2 regions of the Enterobacter sp. RHBSTW-00994 genome follow, and region 2 is predicted to be linked to the other one. Evidence: predicted binding sites of a transcription regulator. Region 2 holds the regulator's gene; the other holds the start of a gene.
The links. Region 2 encodes CRP, which controls carbon source genes, mostly activating them, when cyclic AMP is high. Its sites were predicted from a motif close to ATGTGANNNNNNTCACAT; they were not measured.
Positions count from the first base shown of each region.

Region 1: epd (erythrose-4-phosphate dehydrogenase) is a predicted target of CRP. The motif match lies at 2,337-2,354, and genes of this name have one in related genera.

Region 1 is NZ_CP056199.1:3,864,505-3,869,253, forward strand. It holds gene pgk (phosphoglycerate kinase) at 1-1,072, opposite strand, end outside; gene epd (erythrose-4-phosphate dehydrogenase) at 1,122-2,141, opposite strand; gene HV346_RS18470 (inverse autotransporter beta domain-containing protein) at 2,491-4,749, opposite strand, start outside.
Region 2 is NZ_CP056199.1:4,407,608-4,412,356, forward strand. It holds gene HV346_RS21115 (hydrolase) at 135-1,157, shown strand; gene HV346_RS21120 (YheU family protein) at 1,154-1,372, shown strand; gene HV346_RS21125 (phosphoribulokinase) at 1,403-2,272, shown strand; gene HV346_RS21130 (OsmC family protein) at 2,340-2,744, opposite strand; gene crp (cAMP-activated global transcriptional regulator CRP) at 3,054-3,686, shown strand; gene HV346_RS21140 (YccS/YhfK family putative transporter) at 3,744-4,749, shown strand, end outside.

The DNA.
Region 1 (4,749 bases), 540 kb from region 2:
AGGAGATTTTGTCGGAAATACCGAACAGGTCGATAGCTGCCAGGGTATCACCGCCGCCAGCGATAGAGAACGCTTCGCTATCTGCGATGGCGTTAGCAACGATTTCAGTCCCTTTACGGAAGTTCGGGAACTCGAACACACCAACCGGGCCATTCCACAGAATGGTTTTGGCGTTTTTCAGGATATCAGCCAGTTTCTGTGCAGAAACGTCACCCAGATCCAGAATCTGCTCTTCATCTTTGATGTCGTTTACAGATTTCAGAGTAGCGGTCGCCGTTTCGGAGAACTCAGTCGCTACGCGAACATCCGTTGGGACTGGGATATCACAGGTCGTCAGCAGGCGTTTCGCTTCATCAACCAGGTCTGCTTCGTACAGGGATTTACCGACGTTGTGGCCTTGAGCAGCAACGAAGGTGTTTGCGATACCGCCACCCACGATCAGCTGATCAGCGATTTTGGACAGAGAATCCAGAACGGTCAGTTTGGTAGACACTTTAGAACCACCAACGATAGCGACCATTGGACGAGCAGGTTCTTTCAGGGCTTTGCCCAGTGCTTCCAGTTCGTCAGCCAGCAGTGGACCTGCGCAAGCGACGTCAGCAAATTTGCCGATACCATGAGTGGAAGCCTGTGCACGGTGAGCCGTACCGAAAGCATCCATTACGAATACGTCGCACAGTGCAGCGTATTTTTTAGACAGCGCTTCGTCGTCTTTCTTTTCGCCTTTGTTGAAGCGAACGTTTTCCAGAACAACCAGTTCACCTGCAGCCACTTCAACACCATCCAGATAATCTTTCACCAGGCGAACCGGGCTGGACAGTTTGTCTTTCAGGTAATTAACAACCGGCAGCAGAGAGAACTCTTCGTTGTACTCGCCTTCAGTCGGACGACCCAGGTGGGAGGTTACCATCACTTTAGCGCCCTGCTTCAGTGCCAGTTCGATGGTTGGCAGAGAAGCACGGATACGCGCATCGCTGGTCACTTTGCCATCTTTAACCGGTACGTTCAGATCAGCACGGATGAAAACGCGTTTACCAGCCAGATCCAGATCGGTCATCTTAATTACAGACATGGTGAATCCTCTCGTTGATTCTTAAAGTTTTGCAGACGCACAATGCGTCTTACCTGAAACCTTGAGCGGCCATTGCTAACGTGGTGTCGAGCATTCGGTTAGCAAAGCCCCATTCGTTATCACACCAGACCAGCGTCTTGATAAGGTGTGCGCCACTGACGCGCGTTTGTGTACCATCAACGATGGCACTGTGCGGATCGTGGTTAAAATCTACTGAGACCAACGGTAATTCCGTATAGTCAACTATACCATGAAATGCACCCTGTGCCGCTTTTTGCAGCAACAGGTTGACTTCACAGGCTTTTACCGGTTTTTTCACCGTTACACTGAGATCAATTGCAGTGACGTTAATCGTCGGAACTCTTACCGCAATCGCTTCAAAACGGTCGTTAAACTGCGGGAAAATACGGGTGATCCCCGCAGCCAGCTTCGTATCCACAGGAATGATCGATTGGCTTGCGGCGCGAGTGCGTCGTAAATCGGGATGATAGGCGTCGATCACCTGCTGATCATGCATGGCGGAGTGGATCGTCGTAACGGTCCCAGACTCGATACCGTAAGCATCATCCAGTAATTTAATGACGGGTATTATGCAGTTTGTTGTGCAAGAGGCGTTAGAAACAATGCGATGCTCCGCACGTAATTGCTCCTGATTAACACCAAATACAACTGTAGCGTCGAGGTCGTTGCTGCCGGGATGTGAAAAGAGCACTTTCTTCGCACCAGCGGCGATATGCGCCTCGCCGTGCTCGCGATTACCGTATACACCGGTACAGTCCAGTACGACATCAATACCCAGTTCCCGCCAGGGAAGTGCATTGAGCGTACGTTCGTGCAGAATGCGAATGACGTCGTCGCCAACCATGAGCTGTTCACGCTCCTGGCGAACATCCCATGCAAAACGTCCATGGCTGGTGTCATATTTCAACAAATGCGCCATGCCTTCGGCATCCGCCAGTTCGTTGATGGCCACCACGGTGATTTCCGCCCGACGTCCGGATTCATATAAAGCACGAACCACGTTACGCCCGATGCGACCAAAACCATTAATCGCTACGCGTACGGTCATAGATCTCCTGCAAGGCTATCCCTGAGTTTGAGGTGGCTGAAAGAGTAATCCAGCTATGCTCAGAGGGGAATCCTCGCCTGTCACAAACTGCGACTGATTGGTCAATTGTCGAACACTTAATCAACTGAAACGCTTCAGCAAGAATAAGCGAAACAAGGAATAAAAGGAATGTCTGTCCAGGTGGATTCGCAATTTATCTGACTTGCGTCACATTTTACTGTTTGATGCCGACAAAAGCAGATGAAGGTACGGAGGAAAATTATGTTGAAGCATTACTCACTCATATGTGCTGGTTTCATACTTATATAGCTCTCCCGCAGCAGATGCTGGCGCTGCGGGAGAGATAAGGTTAGTTCACTTTCAGCGTCGTTGTAATGGTATAGTTCAGCGCCCAGGAGGTATGCCAGTCACGACCATTAAATGTAATGACACCACGATAATTCCCCTTAGGCAGCGAGGCGTTATTTCCATCTTCTGGTATGTAGGTAATCTTCGGTGCATTACCCGGTGTTGTGCACCCTGAAGCATTGTTAAATTCAAAGAAAGTACATCTGTTCGATACCTGTCCTCTGAACGTAACAGTCTGAATGTTGCCTTTTTCATCTGTCAGCTTAGCTGTCAATACTGAATACGCCCCATAATTATGTGTCCATATTAAGGATGCAGGACCCGTAGTGTCTCCGGTTACAACAAAACCAAGGTTGAGAAAGTTATAAATCGTTTCTCCTGTGTAAGCACTGGACTGAGCAGCGCTGGGAATATTCCACGTATCGTCAATCGTCCCCATAAATATGGCAGAGGAGTTTGAAATATTACTACCATTAATACTGGCCGTAACTGTTACCTTGCCAAAGTCAGAACCGGATACTTGTATCGCCGCTTCACCTTTATCATTCGTATTGCTGGTCGTAGCAGAAAGTTTATTTATAGTGGTCGTCCATGAGACCGTTTCCCCTTTCAATGGATTATCGTTAGCATCTGTAATAGTAGCCATATAGATAATAGGTGTGGTGTTAGCCGCTACGTGGTCAGTACTGGCGATCAGTTTGACGACTTTCGCCGTTTTGGCATTACCGATAAAAGTGACGACATTCGCGCTACGCTGGCCCGCTGGCGAGACCAGCGAGGCCATCAGTTTCACACTTCCAGCTTTAACTGACGTGCCGCTGACACTCGCTTTACCGCTATCTGATGTGATGCTATTTACAGAAGACAGTTGTATATTTTGATTATCCGTTGTCCAGTTTACCGTCACCCCTTTCAGCACATTACCGTTGGCATCTGTGATATCCGCGGTCCATATAACTGATGAAGCGCCATCTGCGATGGCCTGTGAATTACCCGCAGTAACAGTATTGATTTGCGCCGTTCCGGTATTCCCAATCACATGCAGTATTTGCGACTGACTGCTTACACCTGCCGTAGCATTTACAGTAATACTCCCTGTTTTCAGACTAGAAAATGCCGTCACCGCCCGCCCATTTTCATCCGTTACGGACGACACGTGGCTGAAACTACTACTGATTTCGCTGCTGCTCCAGTTTACCGTCACGCCCGAAACCGGGTTGTTGTTTGCGTCCATCACACTAGCCGTCAAGGCCACACTATCCTTATCGGCAACAATATCAGTCAACTTATCGGCAACCAATGTCCTCACCTGCGAAGAAGTGCGGTCAGCCGTAAAATTTAGCCCGGACAAACGCTGCGAAGCACCATTAATGCCAGCATCCACGCCATAGCTACCCGCCACTTTCGAGGACACCTGTACCTGAGCGACGCCACTTCTGTTGGTTTTACTCTTCTGTACCGACATTTCTGCGCCAGAAGGTGAGACGCTCCAGTTAACCTCAGCCCCTTCCAGCAAATTACCGTCGGCATCAGTGACAGTTGCGCTGACGATAATAACTTCTTTTCCATTGGCGACAACGCTCTGGCGATCTGTGACAATATTCGCCAGTTTAGCTGTCGTCGCATCGGCGACAAACATCACCCGCTCAGCCTGAAGCGCAGTGCTTTCTTGCGTGCGAGCAGAGATAACCATACTACCAGCGCTGGTTGACATCACCGCTACTTGCGAACGACCATTCTCATCGCTGGTAGTCTCTGTCTCGCTGAACCGGGTATTCTGGGTATCAGATGACCAGAATATCCTCATATTTTTCAGTGTTTCGCCCTTCGCATTTGTCACGATAGCAGTATATGTAATGCCGTCATTACCATTAGCAATAGCCTGCGTTTTACTCGCAGAAATGGCACTAATCTTCTGCGTACTACTGTCAGCAACAAAGGTAATAGACTCTGTTTTCTGCGGCGATTTTCCGTTCACATCCGCAGTTACTGTCACTGTTCCCGCTTTTGCCGACTTCAATGCAAACGTCGCTTTTCCCTGCCTGTCAGTTAATGACGATTGGCTTCCAATACGGGTGTTATCTGTTTTCTCTACAGTCCAGTTAACGGTTACACCTTCCAGAGGATGATTAAAATCATCTATCACCAAGGCCGTGAGCATGCTGGTGTCGTTATTATTCGCAATAATCTGCTGTTTTTCACTGTCAATAGAGACTACTTTGGCCGTCGCAGTGTCCGCCACAAAACTCAACACAGGTGA
Region 2 (4,749 bases):
GTAAGGATTTGTGATCGGGATCATTTCACGATGCGGAAATTGCTGAATCAGAGGTAAACGCCCCTCGTTTTCATAAACAGGGTACAATTCGGAAGGTATAGTAAATGACAGACAAGAATTAACATCGCACCGTTATGACCCAAATAATTCCATCCGACTTCGACATCGCGTCCGAAGAAAGCGCAGAGTTCGTGCCCATGCGTGGTGTGGCAAACCGCCACCTGCAAACCATGCTGCCGCGCCTGATTCGCCGCAAGCTACAGTTCACACCGCACTGGCAACGCCTGGATTTACCCGACAGTGACTTTTTGGATCTCGCCTGGAGCGAAGAGCCTGAGCAGGCCCGGCATAAACCACGTCTGGTGGTATTTCATGGGCTGGAGGGCAGCTTGTACAGCCCCTACGCGCACGGTTTGATCCAGGCGGCAAAAGCGCGTGGCTGGCTTGGCGTGGTGATGCATTTTCGCGGATGCAGCGGCGAACCCAATCGCCAGAACCGGATTTACCATTCCGGCGAAACCGAAGACGGCACAGGGTTTTTACGCTGGCTGAATGAGCATTTTGGCCGCGTACCTACCGCAGCAGTAGGCTACTCGCTGGGCGGAAACATGCTCGCCTGTTTGCTGGCAAAAGAAGGCGCGTCGGTTCCGTTGGATGCCGCCGTGATTGTCTCTGCACCGTTCATGCTGGAGCAGTGCAGCTACCATATGGAAAAGGGCTTTTCACGCGTTTATCAGCGCTACTTGCTCAACCTGCTGAAAGCCAACGCGGCACGTAAACTGAAAGCCTACCCGGACACATTGCCGGTCAGCCTGCGTCAACTGAAAAAAGTGCGTCGTATCCGCGAGTTTGACGATCTGATCACTGCCAAGATCCACGGTTTTGCCGATGCGATTGACTATTATCGTCAGTGCAGCGCCATGCCGTTGCTCAGCAAAATAACCCAACCCACGCTGATCATTCATGCCAAAGATGACCCCTTTATGGATCATCACTCCATACCCGCGCAGGAATATCTGCCCGCCAATGTGCAATATCAACTGACCGAGCATGGCGGCCATGTCGGTTTTGTTGGCGGCACGCTCAGACATCCCCGGATGTGGCTGGAGACACGTATTCCTGACTGGTTAACCTCTTATCTGGAAAGCGCAAAATGATTATTCCCTGGCAGGATCTGGCTCCCGAAACGCTCGATAATCTGATTGAAAGCTTTGTGTTGCGTGAAGGCACAGATTATGGTGAACATGAACATTCGCTTGAACAAAAGGTCGCCGATGTGAAGCGCCAGTTGAAAAGTGGCGATGTAGTGCTGGTGTGGTCCGAATTGCACGAAACGGTCAATATCATGCCCCGCAACGCGCTTCATGGCTGACCGTTAAACCTTTCCAGTCAGGGAGTTGCTATGTCTGCCAGACATCCGGTTATTGCCGTTACAGGTTCGAGTGGGGCAGGAACAACCACCACCAGCCTCGCCTTTCGCAAGATTTTCGCGCAACTGAACTTACGGGCAGCCGAAGTCGAAGGGGACAGTTTCCATCGCTATACTCGCCCTGAAATGGATATGGCCATTCGCAAGGCTCGCGATCTCGGTAAACATATCAGCTACTTTGGGCCTGATGCTAACGACTTCGGCCTGCTTGAGCAGACATTTCATGCGTACGGGCAAACAGGTAAAGGGCAATCCCGTAAGTATCTGCATACCTATGATGAAGCCGTCCCCTGGAATCAGGTTCCCGGCACGTTCACGCCATGGCAACCGCTTCCTGAACCAACCGACGTGCTCTTTTATGAAGGCTTGCACGGCGGTGTGGTCACACCACATCACAACGTGGCGCGACATGTGGATTTGCTGGTCGGCGTGGTTCCTATCGTCAACCTGGAGTGGATCCAAAAGCTCACACGCGATACCAGCGAACGCGGTCATTCCCGTGAAGCCGTGATGGATTCGGTCGTGCGTTCGATGGAGGATTACATCAACTTCCTGACGCCGCAGTTCTCGCGTACGCACATCAACTTCCAGCGCGTCCCGACGGTCGATACCTCCAACCCTTTTGCGGCCAAAAGTATTCCTTCTCTGGATGAGAGTTTTGTAGTGATTCACTTCCGAAATCTGGAAGGTATTGATTACCCCTGGCTGCTTGCAATGTTGCAGGGCTCGTTTATTTCCCACATGAATACATTGGTGGTTCCGGGCGGGAAAATGGGGCTGGCGATGGAGTTGATCATGACGCCGCTGGTCGAGCGACTGATGGAAGGGAAGAAGATCGCATGAACATTTCCCCTCTCCGCAGGGAGAGGGTCCGGATGAGGGCATCAACGTGCATGATGCCCAACACACATCAGGCTTCAATCACTTCGTAGGAATGCGTGATATTTACCGCTTTTTCCAGCATTAACGCCACAGAGCAGTATTTCTCAGCAGAAAGATCAACCGCGCGTGATACTGCCGCATCCTTCAGATCTTTACCGGTGACAATAAAATGCAGATTGATGTGCGTAAACAGGCGCGGCGCTTCTTCACGACGCTCTGATGTCAGCTTAACTTCGCAATCTGTCACGTCATGACGACCTTTTTGCAGAATAGATACCACGTCAATTGCGCTGCATCCACCCGCCGCCATCAGCACCATCTCCATCGGACTTGGTGCTTTATCGCCGGAGTTACCATCCATCAAAATCTGGTGTCCAGAAGCGGATTCGCCCAGGAATGTTAAACCTTCAACCCATTTCACACGCGCTTGCATATTCATTAACTCCAACGTTGCATTTTTGGTGACAGATTACGCGTGCGTTACAATTCTCGCAACGGAAGGCGACCTGCATCATGCTGAAGCGAGACACCAGGAGACACGCGGCAAAAGCTATGCTAAAACACTCGGGATGCTACAGTAATGCATTGACGTTACACATGTATGCAGAGGACATCAAACTTTACTGGCTGCGAATATTACGACAGCCGACTTCCCAGGTATGGGTAAGAATTCGATTGCAACCCCAGAGTCCGGATGCATCTTATGACTCTGGTGACAGCTTATAACAGAGGATAACAGCGCATGGTGCTTGGCAAACCGCAAACAGACCCGACTCTCGAATGGTTCTTGTCTCATTGCCACATTCATAAGTACCCATCGAAGAGCACGCTGATTCACCAGGGTGAAAAAGCGGAAACGTTGTATTACATCGTCAAAGGCTCGGTGGCAGTGCTGATCAAAGATGAAGAAGGGAAAGAGATGATCCTTTCTTATCTGAACCAGGGCGATTTCATCGGCGAGCTGGGCCTGTTTGAAGAAGGCCAGGAACGCAGTGCCTGGGTTCGTGCAAAAACCGCATGTGAAGTGGCTGAAATCTCCTACAAGAAATTCCGTCAGTTGATCCAGGTTAACCCTGACATCCTGATGCGTCTTTCTTCGCAGATGGCTCGCCGTCTGCAGGTCACGTCTGAGAAAGTGGGTAACCTCGCCTTCCTGGACGTAACAGGCCGTATTGCACAGACGCTGCTGAACCTGGCGAAACAACCTGATGCAATGACCCACCCGGACGGTATGCAAATTAAAATCACCCGCCAGGAAATTGGTCAGATTGTCGGCTGTTCTCGTGAAACGGTTGGCCGTATCCTGAAAATGCTGGAAGACCAGAACCTGATCTCCGCACACGGTAAAACCATCGTGGTTTACGGAACCCGTTAATTCCGGTAAAACGGCGTGCCATCGCAAGGTGTCACGCCGTTTTTGTCTCTATCCCCCATGTGGCGAAGGCTGATTTATCACCCGGAAGTTAACTATGCACTGCGGCAAACGCTGGTGCTGTGTCTTCCTGTGGCTGTGGGATTGCTCCTCGGACATCTGCAACAAGGTCTGCTTTTCTCTCTCGTCCCTGCCTGCTGCAACATTGCGGGTCTGGATACGCCCCACAAACGCTTTTTCAAACGCCTGATTATTGGCGGCTGCCTGTTTGCCGGTTGTAGCCTTGCGGTGCAACTGCTACTCGCCCGTGAGATCCCGCTGCCGCTGATTCTGACAGTACTTGCGATGACGCTTGGCGTCACGGCTGAAATCAGCTCACTGCATGCCCGGTTACTGCCTGCATCGCTTATTGCGGCCATTTTTACCCTCAGCCTCGCAGGCAATATGCCGGTGTGGGAACCCCTGCTTATCTACGCCCTGGGCACGCTGTGGTACGGCGTATTTAACTGGTTTTGGTTCTGGCTATGGCGCGAACAGCCACTGCGTGAATCCCTGAGCCTGCTCTATGTACAGCTTGCTGATTACTGTGAAGCCAAGTACACCTTGCTGACTCAGCACACCGACCCGGAAAAGTCGTTGCCGCCACTGCTGGCTCGCCAGCAAAAGGTGGTCGATCTGATAAGCCAGTGCTACCAACAGTTGCATATGCTTGCAGCCAATAAAAACCATGACTACAAGCGGTTACTGCGCACGTTTCAGGTAGGGCTGGATCTGCAAGAACACATCTCCGTCAGTTTGCACTACCCTCACGAGGTGCAAAAGCTGGTCGAGCGCAGCCACGCTGAAGCGGTGATCCGCTGGAATGCGCAAACGGTCGCGGCGCGTCTGCGCGTGCTGGCTGACGATATCCTCTATCACCGCTATCCCACGCGTTTCACTATGGAGAAACAGCTGGGCGCGCTGGAAAAAATCGCCAACCAGCATCCGGATAACCCGGTCGGGCAGTTCTGCGCCTGGCACTTCAGTCGAATTGCCCGCGTGCTGCGCACGCAGCGTCCACTTTACC